DNA from 2 places in the Bradyrhizobium sp. USDA 4503 genome. Region 2 is predicted to be linked to the other one. Evidence: riboswitches for the same ligand, from Rfam matches in the RefSeq annotation. Region 2 holds a riboswitch; the other holds the start of a gene.
What was found. A riboswitch is a leader RNA that binds a small molecule or an ion and turns the genes downstream of it on or off. The one in region 2 is predicted to bind S-adenosylmethionine.
Positions count from the first base shown of each region.

Region 1: linked by a shared signal. The riboswitch ahead of metX (homoserine O-acetyltransferase MetX) and the one ahead of ACVMIH_RS30910 (O-succinylhomoserine sulfhydrylase) in region 2 are both predicted to bind S-adenosylmethionine.

Region 1 is NZ_JBSRXS010000001.1:4,748,268-4,762,527, forward strand. It holds gene clpB (ATP-dependent chaperone ClpB) at 1-1,961, opposite strand, end outside; gene ACVMIH_RS22935 (helix-turn-helix domain-containing protein) at 2,153-2,716, opposite strand; gene ACVMIH_RS22940 (N-acetyltransferase family protein) at 2,775-3,290, shown strand; gene ACVMIH_RS22945 (MOSC domain-containing protein) at 3,346-4,137, shown strand; gene ACVMIH_RS22950 (TIGR02594 family protein) at 4,180-4,845, opposite strand; gene ACVMIH_RS22955 (alpha/beta fold hydrolase) at 5,089-5,961, shown strand; gene metW (methionine biosynthesis protein MetW) at 6,053-6,718, opposite strand; gene metX (homoserine O-acetyltransferase MetX) at 6,715-7,920, opposite strand; SAM riboswitch at 8,006-8,085, opposite strand; gene ACVMIH_RS22970 (chorismate mutase) at 8,260-9,123, shown strand; gene hisC (histidinol-phosphate transaminase) at 9,223-10,320, shown strand; gene ACVMIH_RS22980 (prephenate/arogenate dehydrogenase family protein) at 10,325-11,257, shown strand; gene ACVMIH_RS22985 (VOC family protein) at 11,547-11,981, shown strand; gene ACVMIH_RS22990 (hypothetical protein) at 12,228-13,079, shown strand; gene ACVMIH_RS22995 (Bug family tripartite tricarboxylate transporter substrate binding protein) at 13,115-14,104, opposite strand; gene ACVMIH_RS23000 (hypothetical protein) at 14,201-14,260, opposite strand, start outside.
Region 2 is NZ_JBSRXS010000001.1:6,497,435-6,511,694, reverse strand. It holds gene ACVMIH_RS30925 (MATE family efflux transporter) at 1-595, opposite strand, end outside; gene ACVMIH_RS30920 (hypothetical protein) at 725-1,774, opposite strand; gene ACVMIH_RS30915 (2'-deoxycytidine 5'-triphosphate deaminase) at 1,938-3,044, opposite strand; SAM riboswitch at 3,179-3,258, shown strand; gene ACVMIH_RS30910 (O-succinylhomoserine sulfhydrylase) at 3,335-4,528, shown strand; gene ACVMIH_RS30905 (glucose 1-dehydrogenase) at 4,580-5,353, opposite strand; gene pimD (pimeloyl-CoA dehydrogenase small subunit) at 5,477-6,622, opposite strand; gene pimC (pimeloyl-CoA dehydrogenase large subunit) at 6,809-7,999, opposite strand; gene ACVMIH_RS30890 (acetyl-CoA C-acyltransferase) at 8,159-9,346, opposite strand; gene pimA (dicarboxylate--CoA ligase PimA) at 9,343-11,046, opposite strand; gene ACVMIH_RS30880 (3-hydroxyacyl-CoA dehydrogenase NAD-binding domain-containing protein) at 11,190-13,286, opposite strand; gene ACVMIH_RS30875 (IclR family transcriptional regulator) at 13,467-14,260, shown strand, end outside.

The sequences.
Region 1 (14,260 bases), 1.7 Mb from region 2:
GCGCCGATCAGCCGCGAGACCGAGTGCTTCTCCATGAACTCGGACATGTCGAGGCGGACCATCGCGGTCTCGTCGTTGAACAGGTCAGCGGCGAGCGCCTTGGTCAGCTCGGTCTTGCCGACGCCGGTGGGGCCTAAGAACATGAACGAGCCGGTCGGCCGGTTCGGATCCTGCAGGCCCGCGCGGGCACGGCGCACGGCGGTTGCCACCGCACGCACGGCTTCAGCCTGGCCGACGACGCGCTTGGCGAGACTGTCCTCCATTTTCAGGAGCTTGTCCTTTTCGCCCTCGAGCATCTTGTCGACCGGCACGCCGGTCCAGCGCGAGACGACCTGCGCGATGTGGTTGGCGGTGACCGCCTCCTCCATCATCTCGCCGCCGCTCGGCTTGCTGTTCGCTTGCGCCTCGATGTCGGCGAGCTTCTTTTCCAGCTCGGGAATCCGGCCATAGGCCAGTTCGCCCGCCTTCTGGAATTCGCCGCGACGCTGCGCATTGGCCAGCTCAACGCGGAGCGCGTCGAGTTCGCTCTTCAGCTTCTGGGCATTGGAGAGCTTGTTCTTCTCCGCGCTCCAGCGCGCCGTCAGCGCCGTCGATCGCTCCTCGAGCCCTGCGAGCTCCTTCTCCAGGGTCTGCAAGCGGCTCTTGGAGCCGGCATCGTTCTCCTTCTTCAGCGCCTCCTGCTCGATCTTCAGCCGGATGATGTCGCGATCGAGCGAATCGAGCTCTTCCGGCTTCGAATCAACCTGCATCTTCAGCCGCGCCGCCGCCTCGTCCATCAGGTCGATGGCCTTGTCCGGCAGGAAGCGGTCGGTGATGTAGCGGTTCGACAGCGTGGTCGCGGCCACCAGCGCGGAGTCGGTGATGCGCACGCCGTGATGCTGCTCGTATTTGTCCTTGAGGCCGCGCAGGATCGAGATGGTGTCCTCGACCGTCGGCTCGCTGACATAGATCGGCTGGAACCGGCGAGCCAGCGCCGCATCCTTCTCGACATGCTTGCGGTACTCGTCGAGCGTGGTCGCACCGATACAGTGCAACTCACCACGCGCGAGCGCAGGCTTCAGGAGGTTGGACGCGTCCATTGCGCCGTCGGTCTTGCCGGCGCCGATCAGGGTGTGCATCTCGTCGATGAACAGGATGATGCCGCCCTCGGCCGACGAGACCTCCTGCAGAACCGATTTCAGCCGCTCCTCGAACTCGCCGCGATATTTCGCGCCGGCGATCAAGGCGCCCATGTCGAGCGACAGCAGCTTCTTGTCCTTCAAGCTCTCCGGCACGTCGCCATTGAGGATGCGCAGCGCCAGGCCCTCGACAATGGCGGTCTTGCCGACGCCGGGTTCACCAATCAGGACGGGATTGTTCTTGGTCCGCCGCGACAGAACTTGAATCGTGCGGCGGATCTCCTCGTCGCGGCCGATCACCGGGTCGAGCTTGCCGTCGCGCGCAGCCTGGGTCAGGTCGCGGGCATATTTCTTCAGCGCGTCGTAAGCGTTCTCGGCGGTCGCACTGTCGGCGGTGCGGCCCTTGCGCAGCGCTTCGATGGCCGCGTTCAGGTTCTGCGCCGTGACGCCGCCCTTGCTCAGGATCGAGGCCGCCTCGCTGCCCTTCTCGAGCGTGAGCCCGAGCAGCAGCCGCTCGACGGTGACAAAACTGTCGCCGGCCTTGTCGGCGGCCTGTTCCGCCGCATCGAAGGCACGCGCCAGCTCCGGCGACAGGTAGACCTGCCCGGCACCATTGCCCGAGACCTTCGGCAGCTTGTTCAGCGCCTCTTCGGTCGCTTTCAGGATTGCTCTGGAATTGCCGCCCGCACGGTCGATCAGACCGCCGGCGAGTCCCTCATTGTCGTCCAGCAGCACCTTCAACAGGTGCAACGGCGAGAATTGCTGGTGACCGTCGCGCATTGCGAGCGATTGGGCAGACTGGATGAATCCGCGCGCGCGCTCGGTGTACTTCTCAATGTTCATTCGTTTTCCCTCGGCCTGCCATCGTCACCCATTCAGGCATGACAACGGCATCTTCATTGGGTTTCCGCGGGCCGCGTTGACGTTCCTCAACCAGCCTCTGGTCGTCGCCATCATTGTTCAGGCTTGCCGCAGATGTGGGCACTTGGTTCCAAAACGGAAGAGCCACAGCCTGCGATTTCGCCCGGTGAAGCTCAGCGCCGCACGATGGCGACAAGGTAGCGGCAAGGCTGAGCGGTTTCGTTACGGAAGACGATGTCCGACGGCGGACCGAGCTCGACGCGGTCGCCCGCAGCGAGCTCGTGGCGCTCCGCTCCTTCCATCAAGGTGAGGCGGCCGCTGATCACCCAGACCACCTGGCGGACCAAGTGATAGGCGCTGGCGGGGAAGCCGGCTTCCTGCCTCGCAGGCAGTTCGATCTCCACCAGCTCCAGCGGATTGGCCGGATGCAGGAACACCTGCCGCCGCAGATAGGCCGCCTTCGGATCGCGCCACACCGGCTGATCCTTGGCCCGCTGCAGGCGGGAATTGTGTGAGGCAACTTCGAACAGCGCAGCCATGGTCAGGCCGTAGGCCGTGGCGATCCGCGACAGCGTCGCCGCCGTCGGGCTTGCCTCCGCCCGCTCGATCTTGCTGAGCATGGCCTTGGACACGCCCGCCCGCCCGGCGAGGTCCGCCAGCGACCAGCCGCGGCCCTCCCGTTCGGCGCGAACCCGCCGCCCGAGAGCCTCATCGGCCTTGTCCTCTATAATTGACATATCGTCTTATATAATAGACGATGGGGATCCGTTCAAGAGGCCCGTCAAGGAACCACCGATGATTATCCGCCCCGCCACAGAGCAGGACATCCCTGCGATTACCGCGATCTTCAACGAGGCGGTCGCCAACTCGAACGCGATCTGGACGGAGAAGCAGGATTCCGAGGCCGAGCGGCTGGCCTGGATGACGGCGCGGCAGGCTCTGGGCTATCCCGTGCTAGTAGCCGTCGAGGGAGTGACGGTGCTCGGCTACGGCACATTCGGCGACTTCCGGGCCTTCCCGGGCTACCGCTACAGCGTCGAGCACAGCGTCTATATCCATGCCGATCATCGCGGCCGCGGCCTCGGCCGGATCATCGTCGACGAGCTGATCGCCGCGGCCACCGCGCTCGGCAAGCACGTCATGATCGCCGGCATCGACGGCGGCAATCTCGCCTCGCTGCGGCTGCACGCGCGGGCCGGCTTTGTCGAGGTCGCCCGGATGCCGGAGGTCGGACGCAAATTCGGCCGCTGGCTCGATCTCGTGTTCATGCAACGCCTGCTGGACGCTCCTGGAGCGGCGCGCGCCGACTAGTACCTTCCCGCGGGCGGCAGTTCTCCTCGCACGCCAAACAGGCTAGAGCGGGCGAATGGACAACACGCACGCTTCCTCTGCCCGGATCACCGGCATCTATCGCTATCCCGTCAAGGGTCTCACGCCCGAGCCGCTGCCGCACGCAGAGTTCAAGATCGGTGAGACGCTCCGCTCCGATCGCCGCTATGCGATCGAGAACGGCCCGAGCGGTTTCGATCCCTCGGCGCCGAAATGGCTGCCGAAACCGCATTTCCTGATGCTGCAGCGGGACGAGTGGCTGGCGCCGCTGCGTGCCCATTTCGACGATGACAGCCACGTGCTGACGCTGCGCCGGGATGGCGCGATGGTGGCCCAGGGCGACCTCGAGACCGCGGAAGGCCGCGCCATGATCGAGCGCTATTTCGCCGATCGTCATACCGGCCAGATCAAGGGGCCGCCCAAGGTGCTGGTCAGCCCCGGGCACAGCTTCTCTGACGTGCCGCGCAAGGTGGTCTCGATCATCAATCTGGCGAGCCTGCGGGCGATCGAGGAGATGGTGCAGGCGCCGGTCCATCCGCTGCGCTTCCGCGCCAACCTCTATGTCGAGGGCTGGCCGGCCTGGCATGAAGCCAGCCTGCTCGACCAGACCATTGCGATCGGCAGCGCCCGGGCCAGGGTGGTGAAGCGCATCACCCGCTGCGCCGCGGTCAATGTCGATCCCGATACCGGCGCGCGCGACCTCTCGGTGCCGAACACGCTGATGCAGCGTTTCGGCAACAATGAGTGCGGCATCTATGCCGAGATCATCAGCGATGGCGGCGCCGCCGTCGGCGACACGATTGCCGCTGAGGGACCTGTAGCGTCGTAGGCCGGGCAAGGCGCGTGCGCGCCCCGCCCCGCTTTCGAGCGATCAGTTGGTCGGCATCACATAGGCGTAGATGCGGCCGCGCGAGACCCGCGTCTCGCGGACGCGGTGGCCGCTGTTGCCCGAGATCATGATCGGATTGCCCTTGGCATCGACGCCGGTGATGATGCCGACATGGCCGCCGCCGCGGCGGCTCATCACGGCGATGGCGCCGACCTGCGGTCCCGAAACGCGCGTGCCGTATTTGGCGAACGAGCTCGCCATGTCGGAGCCGGTGCCGCGATGGCCGGTGTGCTGCAGCACCATGTTCATGAAGCGGGCGCACCACAGGCTGGAGCGGCCGGTCGGATTGCCGCCGAGATAGCGGCGCGCCTCGGCGACGATGCCGGACGAGCCGAAGCCGTTTGCCGCAATCACGCCGCCCGTGTTGGGCACGGGGTCAGCGCTGCCGGGCAACGGCGCTGCGTTGGTTTCGATGATCCCGCCTGGCTGCGCGAGTGCGCGGCGCTCGGCGCGCGACAGCCGCGCTGCCCGCCGATAATGACGATGTGCATAGTGACCCGCGTGATGGCCGGCATGGGCCGAATGCGCGTGACGGGAATGATGCGGACGGGCGGATGCCGGAGCGGCGGAGATCACGGCGAGAGTGAGCGAACACAGAGCCAGCGCCAAAACACAAAGCGACCGGCGACACGCAAGCAACTGAACCATACTTCACTAGATCCTCTGTAACACCCCCCAATTCCCCGTCGCGTTCCCAAGGAAACACTCAAGGGAACACGGCGGTTGTTTTGAAAATCGGGATGGCGCGAGGAAGATTTCATGCGGCACTGCGGGACCAATTTCTTGGTCATTCCGCGATGATTCGATGACGAGAAAGGAACCGGAACTGCCGCATTGCGGCCTTGAAAATTAACTGCAAATCTGGGGGCGGCCAACGAGAGGAGAATTTCAATGCCCTACGCCACGACGAAAGATCATGTCCGCCTCCATTTCGAAGAGGCCGGCAGCGGAACCCCGATCATCTTCCTGCACGAGTTCGCCGCGGATCACACCAATTGGGAGCCGCAGATGCGCTATTTCGCGCGCGGCCACCGCTGCATCGCCTATTCGGCGCGCGGCTACACGCCGTCCGACGTGCCTGCGAGTGCCGACGTCTACACCTACCAGCACTTCTATACCGACGCGCTCGCCGTGCTCGACCATCTCGGCATCGCCAGGGCGCATTTCGTCGGACTCTCGATGGGCTCCTATTCGTCGCTGCAGGTCGCCCTCAACGCGCCGGAGCGCGCGCTGTCGATGACGCTGGCCGCGGTCGGCTCCGGCTCGAGCCTCGAGAATCTCGATGCCTTCCGCGCGCAGTGCCGCGCCAATGCCGAGCAATATGAGAGCATCGGCGCGGTCGAGGTCGCCAAGGTGACGCGCGAAGCGCCGAGCCGGATTCCGTTCCTGGTCAAGGATCCGCGCGGCCACGCCGATTTCTACGCCGCGCTCGCTCGCCACAACGCCAGGGGCTCAGCCAACACGATGCGCAGCTTCCAGGGCGGCAGGCCCTCGATCTACACCATGACCGACGCCATCAAGCGCGCCGCGACGCCGGCGCTGATCCTGTGCGGCGACGAGGACGACAATTGCATCGCGCCCAGCATGTTCCTGAAGCAGCATCTGCCGGCCGCCGGCCTCTCGTTCTTCCCGAAGTCGGGCCACGTGCTCAACCTCGAGGAGCCGGCGCTGTTCAACGAGATGGTCGAGCGCTTCATCGCGCTGGTCGAGGCCGGCCGCTGGCCGGTACGCGATCCGCGGTCGCTGGTGGCGGCGCCGGTGTAGTCCTGTCATTCCGGGGCGATGCGCAGCACCGAACCCGGAATCTCGAGATTCCGGGTTCACGCTTCGCGTGCCCCGGAATGACGCCATGACGTCACTTCCCCTGCCCACCCCTGCTGAGCAGGAACACACCCTGCTCGCCGAACATGTTCCACACCCACCACGGCAGGTTGAGCGGCACCGGACGGCCGTAGAGATCGAGCGCCACCGCGCGCTCCATCTTGACGTTGATCTCCTCGCAGAGCTGCACGAAATCCTTGATGGTGCAGAAATGAATGTTCGAGGTGTCGTACCAGCTCGCCGGCAAATTCTCGGTGCGCGGCATGTGGCCCCCGATCAACAGCTGCAGCCGCATCTTCCAGAACCCGAAATTTGGAAACGAGACGATGGCGCGCTGGCCGATCCGCAGCAGATTTTCCAGCACCACCTTGGGCTGCCGCGTCGCCTGCAAGGTCTGCGATAGGATCACGTAGTCGAACGCATCATCCGGATAATTGACGAGGTCGGTGTCGGCATCGCCCTGCACCACCGCGAGCCCCTTGGCGACGCAGCCATTGACACCCTCGCGCGACAGCTCGATGCCGCGGCCGTCGATGCCGCGGCTTTCCAGCAGTTGCAGCAATTCGCCGTCGCCGCAGCCGACATCGAGCACGCGCGAGCCCGGCCGCACCATGTCGGCGACCAACAGATGATCGGTGCGATAGCCGCCGGTCCGCTCCGGCGCGATACCCGGCAAGGGCAATGTCTGCTGCATGCTCATGACCGGCCGCCGTCCTTCAGTCCGCGCGCCTTGGCTGCGGCCAGCAGGAAGGCACGGGAGATCTCGAGGAATTCGGGCACGTCGAGCAGGAAGGCGTCGTGCCCCTTGTCGGTCTCGATCTCGGCGAACGACACCCGCGCGCTCGACGCGTTCAGCGCATGCACCAGCGCGCGCGATTCCGAGGTCGGAAACAGCCAGTCGCTGGTGAACGACACCACGCAGAACCGGGTCTGGATGCCGGTGAACGCCTTCGCCAGCACGCCGTTGTGGTCGGCGGCGATGTCGAAATAGTCCATCGCGCGGGTCAGATAGAGATAGGAGTTGGCGTCGAAGCGCTCGACAAAGGACGAGCCCTGGTAGCGCAGATAGCTCTCGACCTGAAAATCCGCATCGAACGAGAAGGTCGGCAGCTCGCGGTCCTGCATCCGCCGTCCGAACTTGCGATGCAGCGCGGCGTCCGAGAGATAGGTGATGTGCGCGGCCATCCGCGCCACGGCGAGCCCGCGATGCGGATGGGTGTCCTCGTCGACATAGCGGCCGCCGCGCCAGTCCGGATCGGCCATCACGGCCTGGCGGCCGAGCTCGTGGAACGCGATGTTCTGCGCCGAGTGGCGCGTCGAGCAGGCGATCGCGAGCGTCGAGAACACGCGCTCCGGATAGGCCGTGGTCCATTGCAGGACCTGCATGCCGCCCATCGAGCCGCCGACCACGCAGAACAGCGTCGTGATGCCGAGACGATCGATCAGCATCGCCTGCGCACGCACCATGTCGGGAATGGTGATGATCGGGAAATCGAGTCCCCACACCTTGCCGGTCGCGGGGTTCAACGACGCAGGGCCGGTCGAGCCCATGCAGCCGCCGATCACATTGGAGCAGATGATGAAGTACTTGTCGGGATCGATCGGCCGGCCGATGCCGACCATGGTCTCCCACCAGCCGGGCTTGCCAGTGACGGGATGGATGTTGTTGACATGCTGATCGCCGGTCAGCGCGTGGCAGACCAGGATCGCGTTGGAGCGGTCGGCATTGAGCTCGCCATAGGTCTGGTAGGCGATCTGGAATGGTGCGAGATCGACGCCGCAATCGAGCTTGAGCGGCTGGTCCATCCCGAACTTCGCCACCAATGACGACGGATGGTCGGCCTCATGGGCGCGATCATCGCTCGGGGTTTGTGGGCTCGGTATCGGACGCACGTTGCTCATCTAGGCGACCCTGCCTCCGCGCGGGAGGGCTCGACGGACCTCAGGCCAATAAAAAACCCGGCCTGAACAAAGGTTCGGCCGGGAGCTGATAAGGTCCCCGGCCTGTTTAGCGAGTTGTTTAACGTGGCTGCAAGCCGGCCGGCTCAAATGACCACGGGACGCAGGGAACGTAGTCCCCACGCCCCCCGCCGTCAAGACAGCCCTGCCCACGGCCAATTGGTTAACCGAATGCGCAAGGCACGCCTGCGACGTTTCTCTTTGCTTTCGCTGCCCGTCTTTCCTAATCAGGGACCCTGTCCGACGCGGCACCGGGCCGCCCCGACGACAAGGTTTGAGAGCATGTCCAACCCACCCCCGTCGCCGCCCTCGCTGCAGGATCTGCGCAAGGAGATCGATGCGATCGACGAGCAGGTACACCGCCTGTTGATGGCGCGCGGCGACATCATCGACCGCCTGATCCAGGTCAAGAAGACCCAGGAGGTCGGCTCGGCATTCCGCCCGGCACGCGAGGCCAGCATGATGCGCGAGCTGGTGCGGCGTCATCGCGGCATCCTGCCGCTCGACACCATCGAGAGCATCTGGCGCGTCATCATCTCGACCTTCACCTATGTGCAGGCGCCGTTCGCGGTGCATGCCGACGTTTCGGTCGGCGAGTCGGCCATGCGCGACTCGGCGCGGTTTCACTTCGGCTTCGTGGTGCCTTACGTGTCGCATTTCAGCGCACAGGCCGCGGTCGAGGCGGTGGCGAAGTCGAAGGGCGACCTCGCGCTGGTCTCCGCGATCGCAAGCCGTACGCCGTGGTGGAATGCGCTCGAGGCCAGTGGCGCGCCGAAGATCATCGCGCGGCTGCCGTTCCTCGAACGCGCCGACCATCCCGCCGCGCTGCCGGTGTTCGTGATCTCGCGGGTCGCCGACGACGCCATGGTCACCGAAGTGCAGACCTGGAGCGTGCGCGTCTCCGGCTGGAACGCCGATGTCGCCCGGGCGCTTGCGCCGCTCGCCGAGATCGTCGCGGTCCCCGACACCGCTTTCGACGGCGCGGCGCTCCTGGTCTCGGTCACCGGACAAGACCTTAAGAACAAGGGTTTCGAGGCCATCAAGCTCGCCCTGATCAAGGCCGGCGCCTCGGTCCGCTCGTCGGCCCTCGTCGGCAGCCACGCAACGCGCTATACGGTGCCCTCTAACGGATCGGCCAGGACCTGAAGTAAGAGCCAGCCGCCCGTCCAGGCTTTTGTTTTGACGCGTTTTCTTCACGCGAACCGGTATCCACTTCGCTCGAAAACGCTCTGTTCGGAGTTGATGATGTCCCGCCCCGTGCCGAACCCCGGCATCCTCGATATTGCGCCCTACACGCCCGGCAAGAGCCCGGTGCCGGAACCGGGCCGCAAAGTGTTCAAGCTGTCCGCCAACGAGACGCCGTTCGGGCCGTCTCCGAAGGCGATCGCGGCCTACAAGGCGGCGGCTGACCATCTCGAGGACTATCCGGAAGGCACCTCGCGCGTGCTGCGCGAGGCGATCGGCCGCGCCTACGGGCTCGATCCCGACCGCATCATCTGCGGCGCCGGCTCCGACGAAATCCTCAACCTGCTGGCGCACACCTATCTCGCGCCCGGCGACGAGGCGATCTCGACCACCCACGGCTTCCTGGTTTACCCGATCGCCACCATGGCGAACGGCGCCAGGAACGTGATCGCGGCCGAGACCAATTTCACGGCCGACGTCGACGCCATACTCAAGGTGGTGACGCCGCGCACGAAACTGGTCTGGCTCGCCAACCCGAACAATCCGACCGGCACCTACATCCCGTTCGACGAGGTCAAACGGCTGCGCGCCGCGCTGCCGTCGCATGTGCTGCTGGTGCTCGACGCCGCCTATGCCGACTACGTCTCGCGCAACGACTACGAGCTCGGCATCGAGCTGGTCGCGACCACGGACAACACGGTGGTGACGCACACCTTCTCGAAGATCCACGGCCTTGCGGCGCTGCGGATCGGCTGGATGTTCGGGCCGGCGCATATCGTCGATGCCTGCAACCGTATCCGCGGTCCGTTCAACGTCACGACGCCGGCGATGCTGGCGGCGGTGGCGGCGATCGAGGACTCGGCGCATGTGCAGATGTCGCGAACCCACACCGAACAATGGCGCAACTGGCTGACCGAGGAGATCGGCAAGCTCGGGCTGAAGGTGACGCCGAGCGTCGCCAATTTCGTGCTGATCCATTTCCCGACCGACAAGGGCAAGACCGCGGCGGAAGCCGACGCCTATCTCACACGGCGCGGCCTCGTGCTGCGCGCACTCAACAATTACAAGCTGCCGCATGCGCTGCGCATGACCATTGGCACCGAGGAGGCCAACCGCCTCGTGGTCGAGGGGCTGCGCGACTTCCTGGCCGGAAAGTGACATCGTGACCACCGCCCCGCTCTTCCAACGCATCGCGCTGATCGGCTTCGGCCTGATCGGCGGCTCGATCGCGCGCGGCGCGCGCGCGCAAGGGCTGGTCGGCGAGATCGTGACCACCGCGCGCTCGGAGAAGACGCGTGCGCGCGTCGCCGAACTCGGCATCGTCGATCGCGTCGTCGAGACCAACATCGAGGCGGTGAAGGACGCCGACCTCGTCATCCTCTGCATCCCGGTCGGCGCCTGCGGCCCGGTCGCCGCTGAGATCGCGCCGCATCTGAAGCCCGGCGCGATCATCTCCGACGTCGGCTCGGTGAAGGGCGCCGTCGTCAAGGACATGGCGCCGCATCTGCCTGACGGCGTCCACTTCGTCCCGGCGCATCCGGTGGCCGGCACCGAGCATTCGGGGCCGGATTCCGGCTTCGCCGAGTTGTTCATCAACCGCTGGTGCATCCTCACCCCGCCCGAAGGCACCGATCCCGCGGCGACCGACCGGCTGCGCACGTTCTGGGCCGCGCTCGGCGCCAAGGTCGAGATCATGACGCCCGACCATCATGACCTCGTGCTCGCGATTACCAGCCATTTGCCGCATCTGATCGCCTACACCATCGTCGGCACCGCCGACGAGCTGGCGCAGGTGACGGAATCCGAGGTCATCAAATTCTCCGCCGGCGGCTTCCGCGACTTCACCCGCATCGCGGCCTCGGACCCGACGATGTGGCGCGACGTATTCCTCGCCAACAAGGACGCCGTGCTCGAGATGCTCGGCACCTTCAACGAGGATCTGTCGAAGCTGACCCGCGCGATCCGGCGCGGCGACGGCGAAGCGCTGTTCGACCACTTCACCCGCACCCGCGCCATCCGCCGCGGCATCGTCGAGACCGGCCAGGACTCCGCCGCACCCGACTTCGGCCGGCCGCATGCGAATTTGGAGAAGTAGCCGGGGCGACTCTTTCCATTCGTCGTCCCGGCGAAAGCCGGGACCCATACTCCGCGGCGGGTGTGGTTGACGGGACTCGTCGTTTCAGCTTCGCGCAACGATGCAGCGAAACCCATCATTGGCGCCGCGGGCTTAAATCGATGGGTTTCGCTTCGCTCTACCCATCCTACAATTGGAGTTGCCCGTCGGATTGTGTCGCCGCAGGGCCGACCCACCTACCGGCGGACGGAGCGAGCTGATAGCCTCCAGCAGGAAAGCCGGCGCGTCGCTGATGACAGGGAGCGATCAGATGATACTCAGTCCGGATCATGTGACTATCGCAGTGGCAGATGCCGGCCCGGCGATCGAATTCTTCGCACTGCTCGGCTTCAAGAAGACTCACGTCGCGACCATCGACGGCGGCGTTCCCGCCCGGTACATGGGCATGCCGGCCATGAGAGCGCAGCACATCACCCTCGCACTCGAAGGAGCGGATTTCGAAATCCAGCTGCTTCAGTTCGACCCGCTCCCGGGGACCGATCCGGGGGTGCACCCGACCAATCTGCGAAAGCTGGGCTTCAATCACCTCGCCTTCCGCGTCGACGACATCGAGGCGGCCACCGCGCACCTGGTGGCCAACGGTGTCACCATGCTGAGCGAGGAGATGGACTACATCAGCCGGAAGCTCCGGCTGTTCGAGGGCCCAGAGGGCATCACCTTCGAGTTGGTCCAGCGGGACGCCTGAGACTACGCTGGCCAGGGCCGTTTGCATTGCCCCAAGCGGCGCGGAATGATGTCGGCTTTTGACCCGAGCGGACCCGATCTTCGGCTAGCCCGGGCCAATATCCCGCCCCATTATCACGAGACCTCGGGCGCGCTATCATCCGGCCATTCTTTAGACAAGACTGAAGGGAGTGCTGGAGGCTGATCGCCCCTGACGGATAGCCGAGTCGGCACTCTTGGGTGACATTGGACGGAAAGGGAAACGTCAATGAACTCCACGCCCACTCCGAACCCAGTTGGATCGAACGATAGCCCGAGCGCGCGCGCCGACGAACGACTCGCGGAAGCCCAAAAGCAGATTGCGCGCGCCGATGAAGAACTCACGCGCTTGAGTGAACAGCTCGCAAGAATGGAGCGCGATGCCGCGTCCCACCCGTCGGCAAAGCCAAACCCGCCCTCGGTCGGACCCAACCCCGTTTCTTCCGGGCCCAGCCCTGCTTCTTCCGGACTTGCCTCGCAATCGCGGCCCGGAAGACCGGTATTCCGCGCCCTCACCGCCTTGTCGGTGGCAGCATGTATCGTGGTCGCTGCCCTGGCTTTGCAGTCGTCATATGGCGGGGAAGCCAAGCTGCTTGTCGCCCGTTGGGCGCCGCAGCTCGTTTCAACTCCAGCATTGCCGCCGGATGATCCGCAGCCTCCGGCGCAGCCCGCTCCACCTGCCGTTCAGGTCGCCGCGGCAGACGCCGCTCCGCCCCAAGCGACGCCGTTGCCTCAGACCGCACCACCGCAGGACGCCGCGCCGACGGCCAACACAGCCCTTCCCGATCAGACGCAGCTGCTGCAAACGATCGCACGCGACCTCGCAAATGTTGAGCGAAATATCGAGCAACTAAAGGCGAACCAGCAACAGATGGCCCGCGAGAGCTCCAAAGCCATTGAGGAACTCAAGGCGAGCCAGGAAGAAATGAAACGAGCGCTCGCGAAGGTTTCCGAGCCGAAGGCGTCACCGGCTCCGACGCAGCCGGCGCCGGCCGCGCGCAAGCCCGAGCGGACGTCTATCCCGCCATACGCAAGAGCGCGGCCTCGTATCCCGAGGGAGTGGTTCTACGACGAATGGTGACCGTCGATGCAGCCATCCTTCAGTTCCGGATCGCTTCAAGCCGGCGGCAGGCCGAGTGACTGCGCGGCCTCCATCCAGACCGGCAATTCGCGCTGATACAGCGCATTGCTGTCCTTGAAGCCGATCGCGGGCTCCAGCACGAAGGTCGCAAGCACCTCCTTGACCTTCGGATCGCTATTGGCGGCGACGCAAATCTCCGACAGCCGATCGACGATCGGCTGCGGCGTCGCCTTCGGCAGCGCCCAGCCCGAGAAGCCGCTCACGGTGAAGAACTTCGACGTCGTGCCCTGCTCGGGCAGCGTCCTGATCTCGGGGATCGCGTCGACCTTCTTCGAATGCACCCCGAAGACGACGCCGCGACCGCTTTGCAGGACGGTTTGCGCGGCGGTGTAGCTGCCCATCGCGACATCGAGCGTGCCTTCCGCAAGCCCGGTCCACATCGGTGCCTCGCCGCGATAGTGGATCGGCTCGATGGTGAGGCCATACTGCTTGTTGAGCTCGTTGATCGTCATGTGCGGCGCGGAGCCCGCGCTATAGGTGCCGAAATTCACCTTGCCGCTGCTGCGCGCATAGGCGACGAATTCCGCCAGTGTCTTGACGCCCAATTTCGGGCTCGCGACCAGCAGCAGCCCGGCGCCCGGGATCACGCTGACCAGCGTCAGATCCTTGTCCATGTCGTAGCCGGGGTTCTTCATCATCGCGCGGTTCATCACGTAAGTGGTCGAGATCGAGCACAGGATGGTGTGACCGTCAGGCGCGGCGCGCGCCACCTCGGCGGCGCCGATCGAGCCCGAGGCGCCCGCCTTGTTCTCGATGACGACGGTTTGCCCGACTTGCCTTGCGATGAATTCGCCGAAGGCGCGTGCCAGGAGATCGGTCTGCCCGCCGGCGGGGTAGCTGCAGATCATGCGGATTTGCCGCGAGGGCCAGGCGGCTTGCGCCGAGGCGCCGCGCGGCAGGAAGGGCATCGCAGCGGCCGCGGTTCCGGCAGCGATGACGTGACGGCGGCTGAATTTCGCTGGCATGAAGTCCCTCCCCGATTTTTTGGTGAGGGTATCGCATCGGCCGATCGCAGCTACGGGACAGATTGGCGCAGCGGGGCCGCAGGTCTGCGACCGTGCTCACCGCCGCAGCCGTTGATCCCGGATCGGCCCCGTCGACAGCGCGGCGGCCTTCTGCGC
Region 2 (14,260 bases):
ACACCGCCGAGGACAGGATCATGGTCGACGGCAGCTTCATGTTGCCGGTGCCGCGCAGGATGCCGGCCATGGTGTTCATCAGCCAGGGCAGGATCGCGCCGCCGAAGAACACCTGCGAATAGGCGATCGCCTGCGCCAGCACATTGCCCCGGCCGCCGAGCAGTTCGAGCAGGCGCGGGCCGAAGATCAGCATGCCCAGCATGAACGTCAAACCAAAGGTCAGGCCGATCAGCAGCGCATGCATCGCCAGCGTCGAGGCGCGCTCGATCTCGCCGGCACCGAGCGCACGCGCGATCGCGGATGCGACGCCGCCGCCCATCGCGCCGCCGGACATCGTCATGGTCAGGATCACGCAGGGAAACACCAGCGCCATCGCCGCGAGCGACTCGACGCCGAGCCGGCCGATATACGAAGTCTCCGCGATCACGACGCAGGTGCCGGCGGAGAGCGCGATCACGTTCGGCCACGCCAGCCATAGCAGCGTGCGCAGGATCGGCCCGTCGAGCAGCGCATTGCGCGCCGGCTTGGTCACCGGCGGCGGCAGCGGCCGCTCTTGTTCGTCGACAGGAATTTCGGCGAGGCCGAGATCGGACATTTCTACTCCCACGCGCGATCTGGGGAGCCGCGCCATGGTGTTTCCCTACCATGGCGGCGGCGGAATCCACGTGCGCGGGGCGCAAGGGGGGCCTGCGCGATTGCAGGTGAACCCGGATGAACCTTGGGGCTAGCCGATCGACCAGACGAACGGCGCGCCGGCGGCGCTGTTCGGCTTCAGATGCACCGGAATATGCCGCCCGCAGCCGGCGGCCAGCCCTTCGAACAGGCCGGTCAATACGCTGGCGCAGGCCGGATGATAGTCGGCCACGTCGGCCATCAGCTTCCAGCCCTGCTGGCGGATTTCGAACTGGCCCTCGGATTCGGTGATGTCAGCAATATCGTCCTGCGACTCGAAGAGAGTGCGCAGGAATGCGGCAAATTCCGTGGCACGGCCACGGCGGCCGCCGAGCGCCTGCGCGACCTCGTCGTAATACTGCATGCCGATCAGTCTGCCGGTGAGATGCAGCAGATAGCTCGCATCCTCCGGGCCGAACACCTGCACGATGACCGGCGCGGCCGTCTTCACATATTCCATCGCGTAGTTGCGATAGGCCTTTTCCAGCCGCGGCTTCGGCCAGCTGTCGACCGGCAGCGCCGGCGCGGTGTTCGGATCGAATGGCGGCGCCTCGAGATGGCGCGCGAACACCAGGCGCTGGTCGAGCTCGAGCGGATGATCGTACTCGCAGTAATAGCCTTCGAGGCCGTCCTGGCCGTCGACACTCTGCTTGGTGCAGACGAAGCCGAGCCGCAAGTCCCCGAGCGCGACACCGTTGTTGGCGTGCCAGCCGCGCAGCATCGCGCGCGAGACCTCACCGGGCACGCCGCAGATCGCCGTGCCCTTCCAGATCCAGCGCGGCGGCGGATAGCGGATCCAGGCCTTGCGGTCGGTCTCGTACATGTATTCGACATGCACGCCGCCGATCCAGTTGGAAAGATAATGATACTGCGCGGCCGCGACCGCCGGCGGCAGGCTGTCGAGGCCGAGCTTCTTCAAGCCGGGCAGGAAGCGCTCCTGCTGCTGGCGACGAAACACGCGGAAGACGAACTCGGCGGCATCAGCCGTGCCGCGCCGCGTGACGACGGTGAGGATCAGCCCGGTGAAGAAGGCGTGATAGAGATCGGCGACGCTGCGCCACTTCCGCCATTGCGTTTCGCGCGCGTCCTGCTCTCCGGTCATGTCTGCTCCCGCTGTTCTTGTTGGCGAGATAAAGCCTCGCGCGCGCAATCGTAGCCCGGATGCAGCGAAGCGCAATCCGGGGCAGCTCAATGCGCGTATGCAGCGCCCCGGATTTCGCTAGCGCTTCATCCGGGCTACGGAATTACACGCGCGCGAAACGGAATTACACGCGAAAATGCTTGGAGAGCTTCAGGCCCTGCGCCTGATAGTTCGAGCCGATGCGCTGGCCGTACAGCGCGTCGGGGCGCTCGAGCATCCGCTCATAGACGAGGCGGCCAACGATCTGGCCATGCTCGAGGATGAACGGCACCTCGCGCGAGCGCACCTCCAGCACGGCGCGCGCGCCCTTGCCGCCGGCGCCGGCATAGCCGAAGCCGGGATCGAAGAAGCCGGCATAATGGACGCGGAATTCGCCGACCAGCGGATCGAACGGCACCATCTCCGCGGCGTAGTCCGGCGGCACCTGCACCGCCTCTTTCGACGCCAGGATGTAGAACTCGCCGGGATCGAGGATGAGACTGCCGTCGGGCCGGGCCTTGATCGGCTCCCAGAAGTCGTCGACAGCATAGCCGCCGCGGCGATCGACATCGACCACGCCGGTATGGCGCTTGGCGCGATAGCCGACGAAGCCGCCCGAGCTCTCGCCGGAGAGATCGACCGAGAGCGCGACGCCATGGGTGAGATCGGCATTGGCGGCGTCGACCAGCCGCTCGGCGGCATGCAGCGCATCGAGCTCGTCGGCGGTCAGCGTCGCCTCGCCGATCCGGAAGCGGACCTGGCTGAGCCGCGAACCCTCGCGCAGCAGCACGGGAAACGTCTTCGGGCTGATCTCGGCGTAGAGCGGGCCGTGATAGCCGGCGCCGATCATGTCGAAGCGGCGGGTGCCGTCGGCGATCACGCGGGTGAAGACGTCGAGCCGTCCGGTCGAGCTCTTCGGGTTGGCCGCGGCCACGATCTCCGGCGGCAGCGCCAGGCTCTCCAGCAGCGGCACGATGTAGACGCAGTTGGTCTCCAGCACCGCGCCGTCGGACAGATCGATCTCGTGCAGCTTCAGCTCGTCGATCCGCTCGGCGACGGTGGCATCGGGCCCCGGCAGGAAGCTGGCGCGGACGCGGTAGGCAATGTCGCCGAGGCGGAGATCGAGGCTGGCCGGCTGGATCTGGCTCTCGACGAAGTCATAGGCGGGCAGAATGAGGCCGGCCTCCGCCATCTCCGCGATCATGCGGTCGGGCAGGATTCCGTTGGATTCATCTTCCAGCGTGAACGACACGATGCGGTCCCTCGGCGATCCCTCGAGATGACCCAAAAATCATACTCCAGGCGGCCATCAAGCCCCAAAATATGGGCTTTTACGGGTTATCCGATGACCGTCTTGACGGAAAGGGCGCGAGGGAATATCAGCTGCACTTATCCCGTGGTGATTTGAGCCGGCCGGCTTGCAGCCACGTTAAATAAGTCGCTAAACAGGCCGGGGACAGTGTGATCCCGGCTTGTGGAGGTTGCTCCAGGCCGGTTTTTTTGTGGCCATTCTCCAGGGGAAATGGCCACCTCGGAGGTCACATGTCTGAATCTGAAACCACGGCCCGCTTTCGTCCCGAAACCCGTCTCGTCCATGGCGGTACGCTGCGCTCGCAATTCGGGGAGACGTCGGAAGGGCTGTTTCTCACCCAGGGCTACGTCTACGACACCGCCGAGCAATGCGAGGCGCGCTTCAAGGGCCAGGACCCCGGCTTCATCTATTCGCGCTATTCCAACCCGACCATTGCGATGTTCGAGCGCCGCATGATCGAGCTCGAGGGCGCGGAAGCCGCGCGCTCGACCGCGACCGGCATGGCCGCGGTGACCACCGCGATCCTCGCCCCGCTGAAGGCCGGCGATCATGTGGTGGCCTCGAAGGCCCTGTTCGGCTCCTGCCTCTACGTGGTGCAGGACCTGTTGCCGCGCTACGGCATCGAGACGACGCTGGTCGACGGCCTCGATCTCGACCAGTGGCAGCGCGCATTGCGGCCGAACACCAAGACCTTCTTCCTGGAGAGCCCGACCAATCCGACGCTCGACGTGCTCGACATCGGCGCGATCGCAGAGATCGCGCATAGCGGCGGCGCCCGGCTGATCGTCGACAACGTGTTCGCGACGCCGATCTGGCAGAGCCCGCTGTCGCTCGGCGCCGACGTCGTGGTCTATTCCGCAACCAAGCATATCGACGGCCAGGGCCGCTGCCTCGGCGGCGTCATCCTGTCGTCGGAGGCCTTCATCGCCGAGCACATCCACAATTTCATGCGCCAGACCGGGCCGTCGCTGTCGCCGTTCAACGCCTGGGTGCTGCTGAAGGGGCTGGAGACGCTCGGCGTGCGCGTCCGCGCCCAGACCGAGAACGCGGCGAAGATCGCCGAGGCGCTGGCCAAGCATCCGAAGATCACGCGGCTGGTCTATCCGGGCCGCCCCGACCATCCGCAGGCCGAGACGGTGAAGAAGCAGATGGGCGCCGGCTCGACACTGGTCGGCTTCGAGGTGAAGGACGGCAAGGCCGGCGCCTTCCGCTGCCTCAACGCGCTGAAGATCTCGCGCATCTCCAACAATCTCGGCGACGCCAAGAGCCTCGTCACGCATCCCGCGACCACGACGCATCAGCGCCTGGCGCCGGAGGCCCGCGCCGAACTTGGTATCAGCGAAGGTTTCATTCGCTTCTCGGCCGGGCTCGAGCATCCCGACGACCTGATCGAGGATTTTGAGCGCGCGCTCGAGCAGGTTTGAAGCAACGCGTCATGGCCGGGCTTGCCCGGCCATGACGGCTTCTCTTGAAGATTAAGTCGCAGCCGTCGTGACGCCGCCGTCGACCACGATGGTCTGGCCGGTCATGAAGGTCGACGCGTCGGAAGCGAGATAGGCCACAGCGCCTGCGATCTCGTCGGGCTCGCCGATGCGGCGGAGCGGCGTCGATGCGGTGCGGCGCTTCAGATTGTCCGGGTCCTCCCACAGCGCGCGGGCGAAATCGGTCTTCACCAGGCCCGGCGCCACGCAATTGACGCGCACGCCCTTCGGGCCCCACTCGCCGGCGAGGCTGCGGCACAGTGCGAAGTCGGCCGCCTTGGAGATGCCGTAGGCGCCGATCACCGTAGAACCCCGAAGTCCGCCGATCGAGGAGATGATCACGACCGAGCCCTTGCCGCGTTCGGCCATCTGCGGGATCGCCAGTGCGGACAGCCAGATGTTGCTCTTGACGTTGGAGCCCATGATCTTGTCGAAGGCCTCGTCGGTGATGTCGAGCAGCGGGCCGTAATAGGGATTGACCGCGGCGTTGCAGACCAGGATGTCGATCTTGCCGTAATGCTTGATCGTCCCCGAGACCAGCGCCTCGACCTCGCTGCGGCGCGCGATGTTGCAGGGGATGACGAGCGCATCGCCGCCCGCGTTCTTGATGCCGTCGGCGACTTCCTGGCAGGCATCCGCCTTGCGCGAGGAGATCACGACCTTGGCGCCGAGTTTTGCCAAAAGCTCCGCCGAGGAGCGGCCGATGCCGCGGCTCGAGCCGGTGATGACCGCGACCTGGCCGGTGAGATCGAACGGGGTGTTTTTCATTGTTGTTTCCCTGTTATTTGCACGTCATTCCGGGGCGCGACGCAGTCGCGAACCCGGAATCCAGAGGTTACGGCGCCAGATTCCGGGTTCTCGCTTCGCGAGCCCCGGAATGACGGAGATGGCTCAGGCCAACAACCCGCCGCCCTCGCTGACGCGACGGAGGTGATAGTCGGTGTCGCCGAGCGTGTTCTCGATCATGGTCAGCCGCTTGAAGTAGTGACCGATCTTGGCTTCCATGGTCATGCCGATGCCGCCATGAAGCTGGATCGACTGCTGGCCGACGAACTTCAGGGACTTGCCGACCTGCACCTTGGCGGCGGCGACCGCCGACGCACGCTCCTTGGCATCGTCGAAGTCCGACGCCATGGTGGCGAACATCGACATGCTGCGGGCCTGCTCCAGCGCCACGAACATGTCGGCGGCACGGTGCTGCAGGCTCTGGAACGAGCCGATCGCAACGCCGAACTGCTTGCGGGTCTTGATGTACTCGACCGTCTCCTTCAGCGACTCGTCCATCGCGCCGACGGCTTCCGCGCACAGCGCAATGCGGGCTTCGTCGGCGACGCGCTCGATCAGCAGCAGGCCGTTCTCGGGATCGCCGATCGCAGCGTCAGCGCCGACCTCGACATTGGTGAAGGTGATGTCGGCCGCGTGCAGGCCGTCCTGGGTCGGATAGCCCTTCCTGGTGACGCCCTTGGCATCCGCTGGGACCAGGAACACGCCGATGCCGCTCTTGTCGCGCTGGCCGCCCTTGGTGCGCGCGGTCACAACAAGCGTGTCGGCGTTCTCGCCGTTGAGCACCACGAACTTCTCGCCGTCGATCACCCAGCCGTCGCCCTTCTTCTTCGCGCTGGTGACGACGTCGAAGAGGTCATAGCGCGAGTTCTTCTCGAGCTGGGCAAAGCCGAAGGTCTTGCTGCCGTCGATGATGCCGGGAATGTGCTTGGCCTTCTGCTCGGCCGAGCCGCCATGGCGCAGGAAACCGCCGGCGACCACGACGGTGGCCAGATAAGGCTCGACCACTAGCGCCTTGCCGAGCGCTTCCATCACGATCATGGTCTCGACCGCGCCGGCGCCGAAGCCTCCGTCGGTCTCCGCGAAGGGCAGACCAAGCAGGCCCTGCTCGGCGAGCTTGCCCCAGAGCGCTTTGCTCCAGCCGCCCTTCTCCTTCATGTACTTCTTGCGCGCATCGAAGTCGTAGGCATCCGCCAGCAACCCGTCGACGCTTTCCTTGAGAAGCCGCTGCTCCTCGGACAGATCAAAATCCATGTTCGTTCCCTTAACTAACTGATCATTGTTCAAGCCGGGGCCTCTTCACCTCGCCCCGCTTGCGGGGAGAGGTCGGATCGCGAAGCGATCCGGGTGAGGGGGTACAGGTCTCTCGGCAGTCGTTGCTCGGAGAGATGCCCCTCACCCCAACCCTCTCCCCGCAAGCGCGGGGAGAGGGAGAGGAAACTACAGTCCCAGCACCGCCTTGCTGATGATGTTGCGCTGGATCTCGTTGGAGCCGCCGTAGATCGAAACCTTGCGGTTGTTGAAGTAGCTCGGCGCGATCTGCGCGGTCCAATCCATGCTCTCGTTCGAGCCGGCATCGCCGTGCTCGTCATAGGGTGCGGCGAACGGACCGATGATCTCCATCAACAGCTCGGTGGTGGTCTGCTGGATCTCCGAGCCCTTGATCTTGAGCACCGAGGACGCCGGATTGGGCTTGCCCTTGCCGTGCTTGCCCTCGTCGGCGACGACGCGGAGCTGGGTGAGCTCGAGCGCCTTCAGCTCGATCTCGCAGGCCGTGAGCTTCTCGCGGAACGCCGGATCCTCGATCACCGGACGGCCGCCGGACTCGACCTTGGAGGCCAGCGCGCGGATGCGGCGCAGCCGCTCCTTCGACACGCCGACCCGGGCGATGCCGGTGCGCTCATTGCCGAGCAGGAATTTGGCGTAATCCCAGCCCTTGTTTTCCTCGCCGATCAGGTTCTCGTAGGGCACCTCGACGTCGTCGAAGAACACCTCGTTGACCTCGTGGCCGCCGTCGATGGTCTGGATCGGGCGCACGGTGACGCCCTTCGACTTCATCGAGAACACGATGAAGGAGATGCCCATCTGCTTCTTCGCGGCCGGATCGGTGCGGCAGAGGCAGAAGATCATGTCGGCGTGCTGGGCGAGCGTGGTCCAGGTCTTCTGGCCGTTGATGATCCACTTGTCGCCACGGCGCTCGGCCTTGGTCTTCAGCGACGCGAGGTCCGAACCCGAGCCCGGCTCCGAGAAGCCCTGGCACCACCAGTCGTCGACATTGGCGATGCGCGGCAGATATTCCTTCTTCTGCTTCTCGTTGCCGAAGGTGTAGATCACCGGGCCGACCATGCTGACGCCGAAGGCGAGCGGCTGCGGCGCCGGATAGGACTGCAGCTCCTCGTTGAAGATGTAGTGCTGCACGGTGCTCCAGCCGGTGCCGCCATATTCCTTCGGCCAGTGGGTGACGCCCCAGCCCTTCTTGTTGAGGATGCGCCACCAGGTGACCATCTCGTCCTTCGACAGATGGCGGCCTTCCTGCAGCTTGCGCCGGGTCTCCGGCGGCACGTTGTTCTTGAAGAACTCCCGCACCTCCTCGCGAAACGCTATCTCTTCCTTGGTGAAAGCGAGATCCATCGGATCCTCCTTTTGAAATTCAACTGCTTCTTTCCTGGTCGTCCCGGCGAAGGCCGGGACCCATAACCACCGGCTTTCGTGTTTGACAACGCCGGCTGCCGCATGTGCCCAAAGAGAAGCCGCGGCGTATGGGTCCCGGCCTTCGCCGGGACGACAATCCTACTGCAACACCTCGAACAGGCCGGCCGCGCCCATGCCGCCACCGACGCACATGGTGACAACTGCGTACTTGGCCTTGCGGCGGCGGCCCTCGATCAGCGCGTGGCCAGTGAGCCGCGCACCCGACATGCCGTAGGGATGGCCGACCGAAATCGCGCCGCCATTGACGTTGATCTTCTCCGGATCGATGCCGAGCTTGTCGCGGCAGTAGAGCACCTGCACCGCGAAGGCCTCGTTGAGCTCCCAGAGATCGATATCGTCGACCTTGAGGCCATGACGCTTGAGCAGCCGCGGCACCGCGAACACCGGGCCGATGCCCATCTCGTCCGGCTCGCAGCCGGCGGAGACGAAGCCGCGGAAGAGGCCGAGCGGCTTCAGCCCGCGCCTGGCGGCCTCCTTGTCGCTCATGATCACGGAGGCGCTGGCGCCGTCCGAGAGCTGGCTGGCATTGCCGGCGGTGATGGTGAAACCGTCGCCGCGCACCGGCTTGAGGCTGGCAAGCCCTTCGGCCGTGGTCTCCGGCCGCGGACCTTCGTCCTGCGACAGCGTCACCTCTTTCATCGTGACGGCACCGGTCGCCTTGTCGGTGACCGCCATCATGGTGGTGATCGGCGCGAGCTCTTCCTTGAACTTGCCGCCCTGCTGCGCGGCCGCGGTGCGGCGCTGGCTTTCCAGCCCATACTCGTCCTGCTTCTCGCGCGAGATGTTGTAGCGCTTGGCGACGATCTCGGCGGTGTCGATCATGGGCATGTAGACCTCGCCCTTGATCTTGAGCAGCGCCGGATCCTGGGCATGGAAGGAATTCATCTTGTCGTTCTGCACCAGCGAGATCGATTCACCGCCGCCGCCGACCGCGATCTCGACGCCGTCGAAGATCACCGAGCGCGCGGCAAGCGCAATCGCCTGCAGGCCGGAGGCGCACTGGCGGTCGATCGTGGTGCCGGCAACCGTCACCGGCAAGCCGGCGCGGAGCAGCGCCTTGCGCGCGATGTTGCCGCCGGTCGCGCCCTGCTGCATCGCCGCGCCCATCACCACGTCCTCGATCTCCTTCGGATCGACCTTGGCGCGCGCCACCGCTTCGCCGATCGCGTGCCCGAGCAAGGTCGCGCCCTCGGTGACGTTGAGCGCGCCGCGATAGGCCTTGCCGATCGGCGTGCGGGCGGTGGAGACGATAACGGCGTCGGTCATGAGCGAGATCCTGATGCAGTCTGTTGTTGCGTGGATTGAGATGTCTCGGTTTGAGCAGTCTTGGGCTGCTGCTGGCGCAATTCGTGACGCGACAGCTTGCCGACCGGGGTGCGCGGCAATTCGTCGACGAACTCGACGGCCGCCGGCAGTTCGTGCTTACCGACCTTGCCGGTGAGGAATGCACGCAGCTCGTCGATCGAGAAGGTCTTCTCGCCGTCGCGCAGCTTGATGAAGGCCTTTGCCGCCTCACCGCGGTAATCGTCGGGAATGCCGATCACGATCACCTCCTGCACGGCAGGATGGGTGTAGATCGCCTGCTCGATCATCTGCGGATAGACGTTGAAGCCGCCGGAGATGATCATGTCCTTCTTGCGGTCGACCAGATAGAAATAGCCGTCGGCGTCCATGTAGCCGATGTCGCCGGTGAGGAAGCGGTCGCCGACGAAAGCCTCCGCGGTCTCCGCCGGCCTGTTCCAGTAGCCCTTGGTGACGTTCGGGCCGCGGATGCGGATCTCGCCGACCTCGCCGACCGGCATCACCCTGGTGGAATCCTCCAGCGACACGACGTCCATCTCGATGCCGGGCAGCATCAGCCCGATCGAGCCTGGTTTCTCCGGTCCCTCCTTGGGATGGCCGGTGCCGGGCGAGCAGGTCTCGGTCATGCCCCAGCCGCTCTTCAGCTTCATGCCGACGCGGCGCTCGAAGATCTTCGCGACCTCCACCGGCAGCGGCGCGCCGCCGGAGCCGGCGACCACCAGCGAAGAGAGATCGCGCTTGTCGAGATCGGGCAGCGAGGCGATCGCGATCCACATCGTCGGCACGCCGGGAAACACCGTTGCGCGCTTGACCTCGATGTCGCGCATCACGGCCTCGACGTCGAAGCGCTGGTGCAGCGAGATCAGATGGCCGCGCCGGATCGCCGACAGCAGGACGACGGTCAGCGCGTAGATGTGAAACAGCGGCAGCACGCAGATCACGCGCTCGATCGCATTGCGTTCGAGCCGCCCGGGCTTGCCCCAGACGTCGTAGATCGACACCGCCGCGGTGAGATTGCCATGGCTGAGCATGGCGCCCTTGGGCAGGCCCGTAGTGCCGCCGGTATATTGCAGCAGCGCGACGTCCTCGACGTCGACCGCCGGCCATTGCGACGGCCTGGTCGCGCCGTCGATGAACTGGCGATGGGTGATGATCGCGGGATTGTCGGGCAGCGCCGTTTGCGGCGTGCCGACCTTGCCCCAATTGTCGTCCTCGCAGACGATCAGACGATCGAGCAGACCCTTGGCGAGGAATTTCAGCGCGGTCGGCAACAGCGCCGACAAATTGCTGGTGACCAGCACCCGCGCGCCTGAATCGGACAGCTTGTGCGACAGCGCGATCTCGCCGTCGAGCGGCGACAGATGCACGACGCGGGCGCCGGCCTTCAGCGCACCGAAGAAATTGATCGGATGGTCGGGCGAATTGCCGAGGAACAGCGCGACCGACGTTCCCTTGCCGTAGCCGGCCCGCATGAAGGAAGCGGCGGCGGTCTCGACCAGGGCCTCCAGCTCGGCGTAGCTGATCGGCCGGTCGCGGAATTCGAGCACCGGGCGCGCGCCGAACTCGGCGGCGGCGCTCGACAGCAGGTCCGGCAGCGTGCCGCGCGTGATCTCGTCGCTCCACTGCACGCCCTTGGGATAATATTGTTCGCCGGGATAGGTCATGAAAACCAGACTCTGGAAACTGTCATTCCGTGGCACGCGCAGCGTGAACCTAAGATGCGCAATTTGCGCATCGGGGAATCTCGAGATTCCGGGTCTGCGCCTTACGGCGCATCCCGGAATGACACGTGGTTACAGTCGGCCAATCACGCCGCCTTCGACGGCGCGGCGAGCGAGGCGAAGGTCTTGCCCTCGTCGGCGAGCTTCTTGAGCAGCGGCGCCGGCTCGAGCGAGGGATCGTTGGTCTCCTTGGCGTAGAAGGCCAGGCGATCGGCGATGTGCTTGAGGCCGACGGTGTCGGCCCAGAACATCGGACCGCCGCGATAGATCGGCCAGCCATAGCCATAGAGCCAGACCACGTCGATATCCGACGGACGCGCCGCGATGCCCTCGGCGAGGATCTTCGCGCCTTCGTTGATCATCGGGTACATCATGCGCTCGAGGATCTCGTCGTCACTGACGACGCGCTTCTTGCGGCCGAGGCGCGCCAGCGTCTCGTCGATCAGCTTCTCGACCTCCGGATCGGGCAGCGCCGCGCGCGAGCCCGGCTCGTACTTGTAGTAGCCCTTGCCTGTCTTCTGGCCGAAGCGGCCGGCTTCGCACAGCGCGTCGGCGATCTCCGACTTGATGCCGCGGTCCTTGCGCGAGCGCCAGCCGATGTCGAGACCGGCGAGATCGCCCATCGCGAACGGGCCCATCGGCATGCCGAACTTGGTCACCACGGCGTCGACCTGTTGCGGCAGGGCGCCTTCGAACAGCAGCTTCTCGGACTGCTTGCCGCGCTGCGCCAGCATGCGGTTGCCGACGAAGCCGTCGCAGACGCCGACCACTGCCGGCACCTTGGCGATCTTGCGGGCGATCGAGACGGCCGTGACCAGCGCGTCCGGCGCGGTCTTGTCGGCGCGCACGATCTCGCACAGCTTCATGACGTTGGCCGGCGAGAAGAAGTGCATGCCGAGCACGTCCTGCGGACGCTTGGTCGACTTCGCGATCTCGTCGATGTTGAGATAGGAGGTGTTGGAGGCCAGCACCGCGCCCGGCTTGGCATACTGGTCGAGCTTGCCGAACACTTCCTTCTTCACCGCCATGGTCTCGAACACCGCCTCGATCACGAGATCGGCGTCGCCGACGTTCTCGATGCCGACGACACCGTTGATCAGCGCCATCCGCTTGGCGGGCGCGTCCGCCGGGATGCCGCCGCGCGCGGCGGTCGCCTCGTAGTTCTTCTGCATGATGCCCATGCCGCGCTTGAGCTGCTCCTCGCCGGTCTCGATCAGGGTGACCGGGATGCCGGCATTGGCGAACGACATCGCGATGCCGCCGCCCATGGTGCCGGCGCCGAGGATGGCGACGCGCGCCACGTTGCGGCCCTTGGTGCCGTCGGGGACACCGGAGATCTTGGCGGCTTCGCGCTCGGCGAAGAAGGCGTAGCGCTGTGCCTTGGACTGGTCGCCGTTCATCAGTTTGAGGAAGCCCTCGCGCTCCTTCTTCAGGCCCTCGTCGAACGGCAGGTCGATCGCGGCGCCGACGGCGTCGGCAGCGGCGAACGGCGCCTCGAGGCCGCGCGACTTCTTGGTCAGCGCAGCGACCGCATTGGTGAAGATCGAACGATCGGCCTTGGCCGCGGCGAGCTTGCTGTCGTCGTCGCGCAGCTTGCGCAGCGGACGCTTCTCGGCGACCACCTTGCGCGCGAATGCCTCACCGCCCGAAGCCGGTCCCTCGACGATCTCCTCGATCAGGCCGGCCTTCAGCGCCGCGTCCGCGCCGATCGGATCGCCGCCGACGATCATCTTGACCGCGAGCTCGGGACCGACCGCGCGCGGCAGGCGCTGGGTGCCGCCGGCGCCGGGCAGCAGGCCGAGCTTCACCTCGGGCAGACCGAGCTTGGCGTCCTTGGTGGCGACACGGTAGTGGCAGGCCAGCGCGACCTCGAGGCCGCCGCCGAGCGCGGTGCCGTGGATGGCGGCAACGATCGGCTTCGGCGAGCTCTCCATCAGGCTCAGCACTTCGGCGAGCCCGGGCGGCTTCGGCGGCTTGCCGAATTCGGTGATGTCGGCGCCGGCGATGAAGGTACGGCCGGCGCAGGTCAGCACGATGCCCTGGACCTGCGCATCATCGATCGCGCTCTTGATGCACTCGAAGATGCCGCCGCGCACCGCGGCGCTCAGCGCATTCACAGGCGGACTGTTAACCGTGACGACGGCAATATTGTCATGACGTTCGAGCTTGACGACTTCACTCACCGGGACTCTCCCTGGATGCTTGTTCTTGGACTTGTGTTGAGTAGCTGCACGACTTGCGTTGAGCCGCTACGATTAGACCAATTTCGCACTGCGAAATTTAATTCCACATCTTGACATGGAGGGTTATTTTGAAGCACGTGCCTTGTCAACGAGCATGACAAGGGCAGGGCAAGGATAGGGATGAAGCGCGCTAGCAAGAAAGCCGCGACCGATCGCAATTTCGTCGTCGCGCTTTCCCGCGGACTGGACGTCCTGCGCGCATTCCAACCCAATGACGGGCTGCTCGGCAATCAGGAGATTGCGGCCCGCACCAAGTTACCGAAGCCAACCATTTCCCGGCTGACCTACACGCTGACCAAGCTGGGATACCTTACACCTGTACCGAAGTTCGAGAAGTACCAACTCGCGCCGTCGGCGATGGCACTCGGCTACGCCGCGCTCGCCAATCTCGGCGTTCGGCATTTGTCCGAGCCCTATCGAGAAGAAGTGATGCGCGCGACCGGCGGAGCGGTCGCCGTCGGCGGCCGCGACCGCCACAGCATGATTTATTTCGGCCAGAGCCGGAACGGCCTGGCGCTCGGCGTACAACTCGACGTCGGCTCGCGGGTGCCGATCGCAACCACCGCGATGGGGCGTGCTTATATTTGGGCATTGCCGCCCGACGAGCGCGCGGCTTTACTGCGTGAGTTGCGGGACCACTACGGCAGCCGCTGGGCCAAGATGCGCGACGGCATCGAGCGCTCCGGCGAGACGGTCGCGAAGCACGGCTTCACGATGTCCGCAGGCGACTGGCAGAACGACGTCGCCGCAGTCGGCGTTGCATTGAGATTGAACGACGGAACCGGTCCTTACGCCTTCAATTGCGGCGCGCCGGCATTCCGCTTCACGGAAGACAGATTGCTCAACGACATTGGACCTCGTCTTGTCGCGATGGTAAGGAACATCGAGCAGGCGCTCGGTGGAATGGCGCCGCA